Regions from separate parts of the Cobetia sp. 5-11-6-3 genome, predicted to be linked through region 1. Evidence: predicted binding sites of a transcription regulator. Region 1 holds the regulator's gene; each other region holds the start of a gene.
The links. Region 1 encodes sigma-54, which starts transcription at its own class of promoters, with help from an activator protein. Its sites were predicted from a motif close to TGGCACNNNNNTTGCTNT; they were not measured.
Positions count from the first base shown of each region.

Region 2: HXS66_RS10780 (P-II family nitrogen regulator) is a predicted target of sigma-54. The motif match lies at 2,112-2,129, and genes of this name have one in related genera.
Region 3: HXS66_RS13845 (ammonium transporter) is a predicted target of sigma-54. The motif match lies at 1,796-1,813, and genes of this name have one in related genera.
Region 4: HXS66_RS05060 (NarK family nitrate/nitrite MFS transporter) is a predicted target of sigma-54. The motif match lies at 2,256-2,273, and genes of this name have one in related genera.

Region 1 covers NZ_BLWJ01000001.1:798,547-802,306, reverse strand. The annotation lists gene HXS66_RS03360 (PTS sugar transporter subunit IIA) at 1-124, opposite strand, end outside; gene hpf (ribosome hibernation-promoting factor, HPF/YfiA family) at 134-442, opposite strand; gene HXS66_RS03350 (RNA polymerase factor sigma-54) at 1,042-2,490, opposite strand; gene lptB (LPS export ABC transporter ATP-binding protein) at 2,809-3,549, opposite strand; gene lptA (lipopolysaccharide transport periplasmic protein LptA) at 3,552-3,760, opposite strand, start outside.
Region 2 covers NZ_BLWJ01000005.1:236,952-240,711, reverse strand. The annotation lists gene HXS66_RS10795 (hypothetical protein) at 256-513, opposite strand; gene HXS66_RS10790 (hypothetical protein) at 1,040-1,318, shown strand; gene HXS66_RS10785 (accessory factor UbiK family protein) at 1,404-1,778, opposite strand; gene HXS66_RS10780 (P-II family nitrogen regulator) at 2,216-2,554, shown strand; gene HXS66_RS10775 (ammonium transporter) at 2,587-3,760, shown strand, end outside.
Region 3 covers NZ_BLWJ01000008.1:162,349-166,108, forward strand. The annotation lists gene HXS66_RS13840 (DUF1989 domain-containing protein) at 1-1,562, shown strand, start outside; gene HXS66_RS13845 (ammonium transporter) at 1,918-3,276, shown strand; gene HXS66_RS13850 (hypothetical protein) at 3,415-3,582, shown strand; gene HXS66_RS13855 (NAD(P)-binding domain-containing protein) at 3,723-3,760, opposite strand, start outside.
Region 4 covers NZ_BLWJ01000002.1:253,330-257,089, forward strand. The annotation lists gene HXS66_RS05050 (GNAT family N-acetyltransferase) at 1-158, shown strand, start outside; gene HXS66_RS05055 (hypothetical protein) at 371-538, shown strand; gene HXS66_RS05060 (NarK family nitrate/nitrite MFS transporter) at 709-2,067, opposite strand; gene HXS66_RS05065 (ANTAR domain-containing response regulator) at 2,677-3,252, shown strand; gene HXS66_RS05070 (CmpA/NrtA family ABC transporter substrate-binding protein) at 3,303-3,760, shown strand, end outside.

The DNA of each region.
Region 1 (3,760 bases):
GGCTGTCCAGGCTGGGAATGTTCTGAGCAATGAAGGTGCTGAAGAATTCCAGCACCCGCTTCTTGCTCCCCCCGGGGACGCCGTAGAGCGTGCGCTCGGGGGGAAGGATCTGATCAAGTGTCATGGCAGAAGGTCAACGGGTCCCGGTGCCCTGAGAGCGAGCCTGGGACTTTTCCTTGTGTTTGACCAGCTGGCGGTCCAGCTTGTCGGCGAGCGCGTCGATGGCAGCGTACATGTTGGGGTCTTCTGCCAGGGCATGGAGGTCGGCGCCAGCGGCGTGCAGGGTGCAGGCAGCCTGTTGGCGTTCCTTCTCGATCGACAGTGTCACCTGAACATTGGTGATGTTGTCGTAATGCCGTTCGAGGCGAGCGAGCTTCTCGTTGACATAATCGCGGAGAGGATCGGTGAGTTCCACATGATGCCCGGTGATATTCACTTGCATGGACACGCTCCTTTATCCAGCGGGTTGCCTTTGAATTGTAACCCTTTTTGACTGCGAGCAAACCCTGATTGAACGCGCGGCCACTTTCTGACTCCGGCCATGGTCTCGTGGCGATCATCTGCTGGCGAGAGCGGCGGTGCCGGTGTACCGAGCGTCTACCCCGACAATGCCCAAGCTTTGAACAAAGATCAACGCTGCGCTGCATCGTGGGGCAAGGCTTGTCTTCAACCCAGCGAGGGATATCAGCAGGTTCTTCATGAGCATCGCCTCGCATCACGGACGGAATGGGGCTCGAGAAACCGGCCGTTTGTGGCCAATGTCAGCATTTACGTCGACGTTCGTGTGGCAGGAGTCGGTGGGGACACCTGGCTATCTGTCCGTGGGATGTGAGAGAAAAAGAAAGCACTCTGGAGAAAAGTGGCTGGAAAAATAGGCAATTGGGGGCGTGAAGTCACTCACGCAGTCGCAAGGACAGGCATTGCCAACCGGTATTCAGACGACCGATTGGCAGATGATGCCAGGATGGCAGGTGCAAGGGGGCGAGCTTCAGCGCTCCGACGTGTGGAGCCCGCTGGCCTGCGGGTATCCGTTGTCGAGACTCACGCCAAGCGCTTGCGCTCGCTGGAGGAGGGGATGCCCATGGCCTCGCGATACTTGGCGACCGTCCGGCGCGCTACCTCGATGCCATCACTGGCCAGCAGATCCACCAGGCGTGAGTCGGACAATGGCTTGCGCGCCGGTTCTTCCGAGATCAGCTTGCGAATGCGCGCACGGATCGCGGTGCTGGAGTGCGCGTCACCGTTGCCGCTGCCACCCACCTGGCTCGAGAAGAAGAACTTGAGTTCGAACACGCCTCTCGGGGTGTGGATATATTTCTGGGTGGTCACCCGCGAGATGGTGGATTCGTGCATCTCGACCACTTCCGCGATGTTGGCAAGGATCAGCGGTTTCATGCCTTCTTCCCCCTGCTCGAGGAAGTCGATCTGGCGCGCCATGATCTCGCGGCCCACCTTGAGCAGGGTGTCGTTGCGTGAGGACAGGCTCTTCATCAGCCAGCGGGCTTCCTGAAGATTGTCCTTGAGGAAGGTGTTGTCCGCGGACTTGTCGGCCCGCTTGATGAGGGCGGCATATTCCGGCTGGATACGCAGCTTGGGCAGCGCTTCCGGGTTGAGCTCGACCTGCCAGCCGTGACGCGTATGACGGACCAGCAGGTCCGGGATGACGTAATCACTGGCAGGCTCGCCCCAGGCGGACGCCGGGCGCGGGTCGAGCGCCCGTACCAGACGAATGACGTGATCCAGCTCATCATCATCCAGGCTCAGGCGACGCTTGAGCAGCTTGCGATCGTCATTGCCCAGTGCCTCGAGGAATTGCCGCACCAGACGGCGGGCCTGGGCCAGCAATGGCAGATCGTCCGGCAGCAGGGCCAGCTGCAGCAGCAGGCATTCGCGCAGGTCTCGAGCGAACACACCGGTGGGATCGAACTGCTGAAGGCGCAGCAGGACCTGCTCGAGTTCCGACGCCTTGAGGCCGGGCAGTCCCTGACCTCGCAGGCCATCGACCAGTTCGTCCAGGCTCATGCTCAGGTAGCCGGCCCCATCCACCGCATCGATCAGACTCTCCGCCATCTGCCGTTCACGCGCATCGAGGTCCGTCATCGCCAGCTGCCAGCGCAGATGGTCCTGCAGGCTTTCGACACTGGTGTTGCGATCGAAGTCCGGCCCGTCCTCGCTCGAGCTTCCGCTGCCGGAACTGGTCAGGCTGCCTGCGTGGTCCTGGTAGAGGTCCGACCAGTCACTGTCGAGAGGGTATTCTTCAGGAATCTCGCTGTTGGTCTCGGAGGTGGAGATCTCGCTCTTGTCCTGTGTCTCCGCGACATCCAGCGACTCGTATTCCTCGTCAAGCTCCAGCATGGGGTTTGACTCGAGCGCCTGCTGTATCTCCTGACGCAGGTCCAGCGTCGACAACTGCAGCAGCTGGATCGCTTGCTGAAGTTGCGGGGTCATGGTCAGGGAAGTGCCGAGTCGAAGCTGCAAGGTGGGTTTCATGGGGTCTGTCATTCACGGCAAAGGAACGTGCATCTACGCTATACCGTGGGTCGGGGCACTGACAAGGGGCAGTCGAGAATATTCAAGCAACTTGCATGCCATGTTGCCACCAAGGTGGTATGGACGTCATGCATTCGAGTGAGGTGTGGCAGAGCAGGAGGGTTCACGGGGAGATTACGCAAGCGCATGTCGAGGCGCTTGCGTGAGGGGGCGGGGAACGAGGCCCCGACAGTGAAGCAGGAAGTGGCGGGTGGTGGAGGGTGCTGGTGAGAGCAGAAGAGGTCGGACGGCACTCACCAGGCTGACGGCACTCTCGGGCTAGAGCTTGAACTCATGGCCCAGGTAGACATCACGCACCTGCTGGTTGGCGAGGATGGTGTCGGCGTCGCCATGCGCGATGATCTGACCATCGCCCACGATGTAGGCGGTATCGCAGATGTCGAGTGTCTCGCGCACGTTGTGGTCGGTGATCAGCACCCCGATGCCGCGGTCGCGCAGCTGGCGCACGATGCTCTTGATCTCGCCCACCGAGATGGGGTCCACGCCGGCAAACGGCTCATCGAGCAGCACGAAGTCCGGCTCGGTGGCCAGTGCGCGAGCGATCTCCACGCGGCGGCGCTCCCCGCCGGAAAGGCTCATGCCGGCACTGTCACGAATATGCGTGATGCTGAACTCGTTGAGCAGCTCCTCCAGGCGTGCCTTGCGTCCGTTGCGATCCAGGTCCTTGCGCGTCTCGAGGATCGCCATGATGTTGTCGGACACCGAGAGCTTGCGGAAGATCGAGGCTTCCTGGGGCAGATAGCCGATGCCGGCGCGAGCCCGCTGATGCATGGCGGCGCCGGACAGGTCGTGGTCATCGATGGTCACGCTACCGGCATCCGAGCGCACGAGGCCGACGATCATGTAGAACGAGGTCGTCTTGCCGGCCCCGTTGGGGCCCAGCAGGCCTACGATGTCACCTTGGCGGATTTCCAGCGAGATGTCCTTGACGACCTTGCGACCCTTGTAGGCCTTGGCCAGATGACGAGCGCTGAGGGTACGTGGGCTGGCAGCAGTCATGCTCATTGGTCCTTGCTGGCATTGGCGCCACGTGGCGTCAGGGTCATGTGGACGCGTGACCCCTCGGAGGATGAGGCATCGGTGCCATTGCTGGCATTGACCTGGCGCTTGTCCAGGAAGTATTCCACGTAGCCGCCTTCGAAGGTGTCGTCGCCTTTCTCCAGACGGGCATCGCCGACCAGTTCCACCCGGCGCTCCAGCGCGTGGTAGC
Region 2 (3,760 bases), on a different contig from region 1:
CCTCCAGCATGGCAAATCTCATACCTGCCAGCGTGCACACGACTCAACGCTTGGCGATGCGGCACTCCTCAAATGTCACTCGCGCTGCCGGACACGGCATGTCCTCACTGCACCGCAACGGTATTATCAGCGATTCCAGCCACCCGTTTCATAATTTTCATTACGCCACCAACCCCTATAATTACTGGATCCGTAAGGAAAATACCGACTGTGGATAACATTACATAAACCCCTCGACAGGGAATTTCCCAGCGCTCAAATATCCATCATCTGGCAACGCAAAACCCTATCGATATGGACGCCGAGCCGCACCACCTCATCGAAGCGTGACGCATTACACTCTGAATCAACACCTGAGGGCGACATCAGCCCTCCTCCAGCACCCGGCCAGACCGGCGAAACAGGCGGCAGAGAGGCAATATCGTCACCCGGAACGGGCGAGGCACCCGCACGATGAACCAACGGCAGCGTTTCCCGACGACATCGCGGCATGAACTTCATGAAGAGTTTCACGGAGAAGTTCATGAAGAAGTGAATGGAGAAACGCTCTGGCATGACTCAGGAGGCTGGGCTCAAGAGAAGAGGCGCGGGGGAAGGGAGTGCCTTTCCCGAGAGTCACGCAGGCCCCACCCAATGCCAGCCTCCTTCGATGCGCCGGACTGGCTGCCGTGTCTGTTCAGCTCGAGACATTCATGCGGACTGAACGTTGAAAATAGCCCATCAACCGGCTTTTTCCATGAAATAACGCGCGTTCTAGCAGATATTTCACGAAGTTGGCGACATGGAACACTTGGCTGATCACAAGCCCTCGGGCCTGCACCAGAAGAGTGCTGATGGAACATGCAAGGCGGTACTCCAGGCGCTACAGGAGTGCCTCAAGAGGGGGACTGCTGGTATATTTGATCGGTTGTCTCGGCCCTGCTGATACAACCGCCAAGCTGTCTCAAGGAGGCCACCCAAGGGTGGCAGAGAATCGTCCAACCCACGGAAAGGGCCAGCCATTCAGGACGACTTCGGCTTGTTTCAGGAGTAACACCCCATGCAAGACATGCTTGCCTCGCTGGCACCCATGGCGGACATCATCGGCATGCTCGGCACCTCTCTGGTGGTCGGTGCCTTCTTTCTGCTGCAGATTGGCAGACTCGATGCACGTAGCCTGACCTACAACCTCATGAATCTGAGCGGGGCGATCCTCTTGTTGATCAGCCTGTGCATCAACTTCAATCTCGCCAGCTTCGTGATCGAGGTGTTCTGGATCGTGGCATCTCTGGTGGGCCTGGTTCGCTGGTTGATGGGGTCTCGTCCACAGACGGTCTGACCTGCCCGGCACCCGCCTCATGCGACGGACACAAAAAAACCGCCACACCTCGACGGGTGTGGCGGTTTTTTTGGCAGCATGCCATTCAGGCGTCGCGTTGACGCTCGATCTCCTCGGCGTGGCTGGCGGCTTCCCGCTTTGCCAGCGCGGCCTCTCCCTCATCGTCCACCGCCACGGCAGGCTCGGTGGTCGACGCAGCACCCGCCACCAGTCCCTGCTTCTCCAGCAGCGCCTCAAGTGCGATGACCTGCTTCTCCAGCGACTCCACACGCCCGCGAGTCCGCGTCAGCACATCCATCATGATGTCGAAGTCCTCGCGCGACACCAGTTCCATGCGATCAAAGGCGCTGCGCATCACGCCCTGTACGGACTTCTGCAGCTCTTCCGGGCCGTGCGAGGCGTCCTGGAGGCGCTCACCGATCTGCTGGGCCATACGCCCGATGACGTCGTTCTTGAACATGCTCCACCTCAGCCATTGCAAGCCGACGGGCCCATCATGGGACTGTCGGTCAGAGAAAAGGATCTCCCCGAAACGTGGGGGACATCATGTCATGTTGCAAGGATACGCAACCCGCTGGCCTGACGCATGTCTCGACCCCGAATCTCTCACAACCGACGGCAGGCACCGGCCCTTGTGCACCATATTAGCGCTATCTCCTACCTCGAAAGCCGCAATTCAGGCACCAAAGCGGTGCATCGCCATGGCGTTCTCCTTGCCGTCATTTTTGGCCTTGCTGCGGAGCTGCTTTTTCCCTCAGCACAACTAGATGAATTTAAAGATTTTTTAACCTCATGGCATACCTCGTGCGATGCACTTGTCAGGAACAGGCCACCAGCAGTGTCTGATTGGCCGCACTCAACATGACAGATCATTGCGGTAGCAAACGGGGGCAGCACATGAAACTGATCACCGCCATCATCAAACCCTTCAAGCTGGACGACGTGCGTGAAGCGCTGGCCGACAACGGCGTGCAAGGCATCACGGTCACGGAAGTGAAGGGCTTCGGGCGACAGAAGGGCCACACCGAGCTGTATCGCGGCGCCGAGTATGTCGTCGACTTCCTTCCCAAGGTCAAGATTGAAGTGGCTGTTGATGACAGCAGTGTGGAAACGGTGCTGGACGCCATCACCCAGGCAGCCAACAGCGGCAAGATCGGCGACGGCAAGCTGTTCGTCACCCCGCTGGATGACGTGATCCGTATCCGTACCGGTGAACGCGGCGCCGATGCTGTCTGAGCCCCGCGCACAATAATAAAGGAGAATCCCGCATGAACGAGATCATCGAGGTCAAGTACGCACTTGATACCTTCTATTTCCTGGTCTGTGGCGCCCTGGTGCTGTGGATGGCTGCCGGCTTTGCCATGCTGGAAGCTGGCCTGGTACGCGCCAAGAACACTACCGAGATCCTGACCAAGAACGTGGCGCTGTTCGCCATCGCCTGCACCATGTACATGGTGGTCGGTTACCACATCATGTACTCAAGCGCCGAAGGCGGCTTCCTGCCGAGCCTGGGCTTCTTGATCGGCGCCGAGAATACCGCTGAGGAAGCGCTCGCTTCCGGTGGCGACATCTACTACAGCGCGCGTTCCGACTTCTTCTTCCAGGTGGTGTTCGTGGCGACCGCCATGTCCATCGTCTCCGGTGCAGTCGCCGAGCGCATGAAGCTGTGGGCCTTCCTGGCCTTCGCCGTGGTCATGACGGGCGTCATCTACCCGGTCCAGGGTTACTGGACCTGGGGTGGCGGCTTCCTGAGCGAAGCGGGCTTCAGTGACTTCGCCGGCTCCGGCATCGTGCACATGGCAGGCGCTTCCGCCGCACTGGCTGGCGTGCTGCTGCTGGGGGCTCGCAAGGGCAAGTACGGCAAGAACGGTGAGATCAACGCCATCCCGGGCTCCAATCTGCCGCTGGCGACCCTGGGCACCTTCATCCTGTGGCTGGGATGGCTGGGCTTCAACGGCGGCTCCGAGCTGGTGCTGTCCAACATCGATGAAGCCAACGCGGTCGCTCAGGTCTTCGTCAACACCAACGCCGCTGCCTGCGGGGGTGTCATCGCCGCCCTGATCCTCGCCCGCCTGTGGTTCCGCAAGGCTGACCTGACCATGGCCCTCAACGGCGCCCTGGCTGGCCTGGTCGCCATCACCGCTGGTCCGCTGGCACCGAGTGTCGGTGCTGCCACCCTGATCGGCGCCGTCGGTGGCCTGCTGGTGGTGTTCTCCATCGTCGGCCTCGACAAGCTCAAGCTCGACGACCCGGTCGGTGCCATCTCCGTCCACGGTGTGGTCGGTCTCTGGGGTCTGATGGCAGTGCCGCTGACCAATGACGATGCCACCTTCTCCGCACAGCTGCTGGGCGCCGTGTCCATCTTCGCCTGGGTATTCATCGCAAGCTTCGTGGTCTGGCTGGTCATCAAGACCATCATGGGACTGCGCGTCAGCGAAGAGG
Region 3 (3,760 bases), on a different contig from region 1:
AGGTGATCCAGGACACGGTCGGACGCCATGACAGCTTCATGCTTGCCTGCTCGCCGCAGTATTACGAACACCACGGCTACTTCGGTCACGACAGCTGCACGGTCAACTTCAACAATGCCCTGTCGGCGTCTCATGGTATCCGACAGCGTGCCAGCTGGCCGGCCATCAACTTCTTCTTCAATACCTGGGTACAGCCCTGCGGCACCCTGGCGGTGGATGAGCCCTGGTCACGACCCGGCGACTATGTGCTGCTGCGCGCCGACCGTGACCTCATCTGTGCCTCATCCGCCTGTCCGGACGACATCGACGCCGCCAACGGCTGGGTGCCGACCGATATCCATGTGCGTATCTACGCCGCTGAACATGACTTCCCCCGCGGTATCGCCTATCGCAACCGGCCCGAGGAATTGCCGCGCATGACATTGCCCACCGCCTTCCATCCCTGCACCTCCGCCTTGACCAAGCAGTACATCGATTACCACGGCTACTGGCTGGCCACCCATTACGAGGGGTGGGGGGCCAAGGCGGAGTATCTCGCCTGTCGCGAACGGGTCGCGGTGATGGATCTCTCCGCATTGCGCAAGTTCGAGGTCGCCGGACCGGACGCCGAACGCCTGTTGCAATATGCGCTGACCCGCAACGTGCGCCGACTCTCCATCGGAGAAGTGGTGTATTCCGCCATGTGTCAGGAAACCGGCGGCATGCTCGATGACGGCACCCTGTTCCGCATGGGCGAGCAGACCTTCCGCTGGATCTGTGGTGATCCGGCCAGCGGCCAGTGGCTGCGGGATCTCGCAGAGCAGCAGGGCTATCGCGTCACGGTGCGCGACTCCACCCATCAGCTGCACAACATCGCGCTGCAGGGGCCGAAGAGCCGCGAGGTGCTGGCGCCGTTGATCTGGAATGCGCGTACCCAGCCGGAGGTGGAAACGCTGGGCTGGTTCCGCTTCATGGTCGGCCGTCTGGCGGGGCCGAATGGCATCCCGCTGATGGTGTCGCGGACCGGCTATACCGGTGAGCTGGGCTATGAGATCTGGTGTCATCCGCATGACGCCCCGGCCGTGTGGGAGGCGATCTGGGCGGCCGGTGAGCTGCATGGCATCGCGCCGCTGGGGCTGGATGCCCTCGACATGCTGAGGATAGAGGCGGGGCTGATCTTCGCTGGCCATGAATTCTGCCCGCAGACGTCTCCCTACGAGGCGGGCATCGGCTTTACCGTGCCGATGAAGAGCAAGGAGGATGATTTCGTCGGGCGTGCGGCCATGCAGCGCGAGACGCCGGAATCCCGCCATCGGATCATGGGCCTGAGGGTGGACAGCAGCGAGCTGGTCAGCCATGGCAATCTGGTCTATCACGGGCGTTATCCGGTCGGGGTGATCACCAGCGCGACCCGCTCTCCCTTGCTCAACCAGTCCATCGCCATGTGTCGTCTCGCCCCGGATTTCTCAAGCCCCGGAACGCAGCTTGAGATCGGTCAGCTGGATGGTCACCAGAAGCGTCTCGTCGCCGAGGTGGTGACATTGCCTTTCCATGATCCTGAGCGTCTCAAGGTGCGCAGCTGAGTGATGCATGACGCATGACCGAGACCTCGCGCGTGAGGCTGGCCGGTGACGATCCGTATATGCAGTACGACTCACGTCATATCACGGTGCAGGACGCCGCCTGCCTGCCTCAATAACGAACACCCTCTTGCCAGGTGGTGATTTCCGGGCTTCATATGTGAAGAGGTGTCCACGATTTCGAGAAGATATCAATGAAAACAACGTATTACTGAAGGTGGCCATCAGGGGGCATCTGGCATGTCGCTTGCTTTATCCAGCAGGTCCCCCTTGAAAAACAACAACAACCTTCGGGCAGACAGGGTTTCCACCGGCAGGCATGCGGTGGCAGACCCGGCCCGGAAAAGGAGAAAAGACGATGGATGAAAAGACGTTGCAAAGCATATTGGATATGCACCAGGCGATGAACATCGAGGTGTTCTACTGGTGGTGTACCGCCATCATGTTCCTGATCCACGCAGGCTTTCTGGCCTATGAGATCGGTGCCTCCCGTTCCAAGAATGCCCTGGCGTCCGGCATGAAGAACGTGCTGACGCTGGCCTCGATCATCCCCGCCTTCTACTTCGTGGGCTGGTGGATCTACAACGCCTTCCCCAACGGGCTGATTCCCATCGAGGCTTCCGCGGCACTGCCGTGGAGCGCGAGCATGCGCCCCGACGCCGATGACATGGGCACCGGTATCTTCTTCGCGGCCTTTGCCCTGTTCGGTGCGACCACGGGCTCGATTCTCTCGGGGGCGGTGATCGAACGCATCCGCCTGGGCGCCTTCCTGTTACTGGCGGTGATTCTCGGTGCGGGTGTCTGGATCCTGGCGGGTGCCTGGGGCTGGCATCCGGATGGCTGGATGCTGCACAAGCTGGGCTATCACGATGTCGGCGCGGCGGGCGTGGTGCATGCCGTGGCCGGCTTCTTCGCGCTGGGCGTGCTGCTCAATCTGGGCGCGCGTATCGGCAAGTACAGTGACGATGGCAAGCCGCAGGTGATCGCACCGCACAACATGCCGATGACCTTGATCGGGCTGATGCTGATCATCGTCGGTTTCTTCGGCTTCCTGGGTGGCTGCATCATCTTCAACACCGGTGACATCGGCTGGACCACCATCTATGGCAATCGCACCAACCTCTCAGCCTTCGCCTTCAATACCCTGATGGGCTTCGGTGGCGGCGTGATCGGTGCCTATCTGTCCTCGCGTGACCCGTTCTGGACCATGTCCGGTGCGCTGGGCGGCATCATCACCGTCGCGGCGGGGCTGGATCTCTACAACCCGGGCCTGGCCTTCGTACTGGCGGTCACCGGTGGCGCCTTGATGCCGAAGATCGGCGCGCTGCTCGAGAAGCGTGGCCTGGACGACTCCGTCGGCGCCTTCGCGGTACATGGCTTCTGCGGTTTCTACGGTGTGGTACTGGTGGGTGTCTTCGCCGCGGGCTTCCCGAATGTCGGCGAAGGCGTGCCGGATGTCTCCTTCACCGGGCAGCTGACAGGCGCGGTGGTGATGGCAGTGACGGGCTTCGTGCCGGGTTGGGGCGTTGCCTATCTGCTCAAGAAGTTCAACCTGCTGCGCGTGCCGCCGCATGTCGAAGTGCTCGGGCTGGACCTGTTCGAAGTGCCGGCCAAGGCCTACCCGGAGAGCATGGCAACCGAGTCATCTTCCAGCGTGCCGGCACGTTCCGGTGGGGTAGTGGCAGCACCGATGGACAAGCGTCCCGATATCAGCTGAGTCGGTTCTGACGATTACCCGCATGAGGATTGGCTCGTTTGTTGCAGCGTTCGTTGCCATCTGTCCTGAAGTCTGGCTGCCAGCCAGTGGCGGAGCGAACGGGCCGATTCGTTTTCTTTCTTCTCCAGGAGTCTTGTCATGGAAACTGTCGATACTGCGGTACATGCTGCCAACTATGCGTTCTTCTTCAGCAATTCAGGGATGGTGGCGGTCAGTCTGTTGATCGCGGCTGGCGTCTGCATCTCGTTGAGCGTCAATATCCTGCGCCATGAGAAAGCGTCATTCCGCAGCAAGAAGACCCTCTGATCCATCGGGGCCTTCTTGCTCCGCAACCACAGAATGCACAACGCCGCGAAGCCATGCTTCGCGGCGTTGTGCATTCTGTGGGCCCGATGTCACATGTCAGGTGACACAAGGCCGTCAGTCACTCAGATCCTGTCCGTCACTCAGACCTTGTCAGTCGCGAGGGAGCGTTCGGCGGCTG
Region 4 (3,760 bases), on a different contig from region 1:
CACATCTGGGCTTTCATCCGGCGCGCCATTACGGCCTTTATTGCCATCACGAGGATGTGCCTGGCGCCTTCGTGGCCATCGAGCTGGTGCCGGACTATCTGGCGGGGCTGGGAGGCGAGGTGCTCTTCGACCATGGTTTCTCTGACCTGGGCCTCTGACTCGAGCGCAGATTCGCGCTCTGAGCCGGGCTCCTCGAAGGGGTTTGCCCTGTGGTGTGCCTCGTCACTCGGTCATCCCCTTGCAACTCGGCGTTGCGCCACCCTTGAAACCGCGCGACACCCGCTCCATGTCCTGTGTATCCCCGCGCTGTTGTCTGTACTGGTGTGCAGGCCGGGGCGTTATCCCGACCGATGATTCAAGGAGAGACATCATGAAGCTCAAGACTCTGGGTAGTTCGCTGATGATTGCCATGCTGGGTCTCGGTGGCCTGTCACTCGCCGGTTGCGAGGACGAGGGCCCGATGGAGAAGGCTGGCGAGAAGATGGACAACGCCGTGGAAGACGCCGGTGACAGCGTCGAGAACGCTACCGACAGCTGATGGCTGGCCGTGACTCGCTCGCGAGCACGGCGAACCGCAAGGTGTGAATGCACAAAGGCCCCGCCTCTCAAGAGGCGGGGCCTTTGCATGTCAGGGCTCCGTGTATCAGGGCTCCGTATATCAGGGCTGCATGTGTCAGAGGTTTGAGAAAGTCTCAGGAAGAGACAGGCTCAGACAGACACGGGCTGCTGGTCGCTCTGCTGCTTGCGTTCCGCGACGGCGGCGTCATAGGCGCGGCCTTCCTCGGCCTCGGTGGCGGCGCTGAAGCGCACCAGCAGGGCGAACAGCGAGATCACGATCACGCCCATGCCCAGATACATCAGGCCTTCCTGGTAGGTCAGTTCTTCACTGCGGAACAGGAAGCCCGCGGCGACAGCCCCCGCGTTGCCACCCGCGCCGACGATACCGGCCACCGCGCCCAGTGCCTTGCGATTGACGAAGGGCACGATCCCGAAGGTGGCGCCTTCCGCCATCTGCACGAACAGGCTGAACACCAGCATGATGCCGATGGCCACCGCGAGGGTTTCCATCTGGGCGAAGCCGACCAGCGCCACGCCTTCACACAGCAGCGCGATGAACAGCCAGCGCACGCGACCCTTGAGGCCGGACTGACGGGCGAACAGGTCGGAGAAGACGCCGCCCAGGGTGCGCGCGAACAGGTTCATCAGGCCGAACAGTCCCGCGATGAGGCCGGCGGTGGCGAGGTCGAGATCGAAGTGATCGAAGAAGTAGATGGCGGCGACGTTGTTGATGGTCAGCTCGACCCCGAAGCAGGCGCCGTAGACGAGGAACAAGGCCCAGACACGGATGTCGCGTGCCGCCGCGCCGAAGGTGGCGCGCATGCTGTATTCCTTCTCGGCCTTGGGCAGCTCACCACGCTCACGCAGCTCGCTGAAGTTGCCGTCCGGCGCATCCTGGGTGAAGAAGTAGTAGGCGATCCCGGTGAGGAACAGCACGATGCCCGGCACGACCATCGCCAGACGCCAGCCCAGGGTCTGCTCGACGCCCAGCATCAGCAGGCCGGCCATCACCAGCGGCATCAGCATCTGGGTGGTGCCGCCGCCCAGGTTGCCCCAGCCGGCGGTGGTGGCATTGGCGGTGCCGACCACGTTGGGGCCGAACATCACGGAGGTATGGTACTGGGTGATGACGAAGGACGCGCCGATGGCACCGATGGCCAGACGGGCGAGGAAGAAGGATTCGAAGCTGTCGGCGAAGCCGATGCACATCACCGGCAGAGAGCCGAGGCACAGCAGCCAGGTGTAGGCCTTGCGTGGCCCGATGCGATCACACAGCACGCCGATGGCAAGTCGCACGATCACCGTGATGGCGACGGAGGCGATGATGGTGTTGCCGATCTGGGTCTTGGTCAGGCCGAGGTCATCGCGCACCACGGCCATCAAGGGCGCGATGCCGAACCAGCCGAAGAAGCAGACGTGGAAGGCGAACCACGACATGTGGAAGGCGCGCATCTGCGGGGTATTGAAGCTGAACAGCCGGATACGGCTGGCCTTGTTGCGAATATCCATGAGTGGGCTCCTGGTACAGCGTCGGTGCCGGACGCCAGGGTCTCGGCGCACGACGGGTGGTCGAACAGCTGTGAACGACAGCGGGGCGCCTCGTCATTGAGGGGCCTGGTTCGACGCACTCGTACTCCCGGGAGCCTGGTCCACGTCATGGATGATGCATGGCACGCTTGTCTGCCATTGCCTGACTCAAAGCAAGTAGCGCGCCACTTGCGGGGGTGTTGTGCGTCCAACCCCCGTCATATCAAGGGCTTGGAATCATCATGTCGGGCAAGACAGCAGTGGGGAGTAAGCAGGGCGATGCCCAGTGGCGGTGCGCGGCGGGGTGAGGATGATCCAGTCTGGCGCACGTGGCGGGCGAGAGATCGCCAGATCACGCCATGCATCATTGCTGTGCAGCCGGGCGCGCCCTTGCGCACTGCGGAAGGCCTTTAAGGCCAGCGCTGCACCAGTTTGTGGCATGAATCCTGCAGTGTCAGAGGCGTGACGCCATCCTGACTCCCGCTTGCGAAGACGCCGTCGTCGTTGATCTCGGACGTCGGTGCCTGATCGCTCGAGGCGTCGCCTGACACCCCGGCACCACCGCCTGACACACTGCCAAGGAAGCCTGATATGCCCGTGACCGTGTTGATCGTCGATGTGCGCAGCGAGCGTTCCGCCGCTCTGGAGCAGGCGCTGTTGAGCGCCGGCTTCGAGGTGGCGCTGCGGGTCGATGAACACGAGGACCTGCATGCGCTGGTGCAGCACCATCAGCCGGATGCCGTGATCATCGACGCCGACCTGCCCAGCCGTGACACCCTCGAGCACCTCGGCCAGCTGGGGCGTCACTATCCCAAGCCGATGATCATGCTGGCCAGTGAGGACGCGCCGGACCTGGTGCGCCAGGCGGCTGGCGCCGGCGTGTCCGCCTACGTGGTGGATCACGTCATGCCGGCGATGGTGCGCAGCATGGTCGAGGTGGCCATCACCAGCTTCGAGGCTCACCGTGCCCTCAAGGGCGAGCTCAATCGCACCCAGACCACTCTGATACAGCGGCGCAGCGTGGATCGCGCCAAGGCGCTGGTGATGGAGAGTCGCGGACTGGGGGAGGATGCGGCCTACCAATACCTGCGCAAGACCGCGATGAATCGGCGTCTGGCATTGCACGAGCTGGCCGATGAGCTGCTCAAGGCGTCGCGTCGGCACTGAGCCGAGTCTCGTGATGTCCTTCTCTTTCGATCGTTCAAAAGGTGGATGTGATGCTCAGTGATTCTCTTCTCAATGGTCATCAGTTGACGCTGGGGTTGATGCCGCTCAATGACGCGGCTCCTCTGGTGGTGGCGGAGCGTCAGGGGTTCTTCCGTGAGGAGGGGCTGGCCGTGACGCTCAAGTGGCAGCCGTCGTGGGCGGCACTGCGCGATGACCTGCAGACCGGCGTGTTGCAGGGCGCGCAGATGCTGGCGCTGATGCCGCTGACCTCGACCCTGGGGCTGGATGGCCGCGCCACACCGGTGATCAGCGCGATGACGCTCAATCTGGGCGGCAACTCCATCACCCTGTCGCGGGCCCTGATGGCGGCGCTGGCCGAGGAGGGGCATGACCTGGGCTCTCCGCTGGCGGTGTCTCGGGCGCTGGCGGCGCACGTGCAGAAGCGCCGCGAGCGTGGGGAGGCGGCGCTCAAGCTTGCCAGCGTGCATCCCTTCTCCTCTCACCGCTA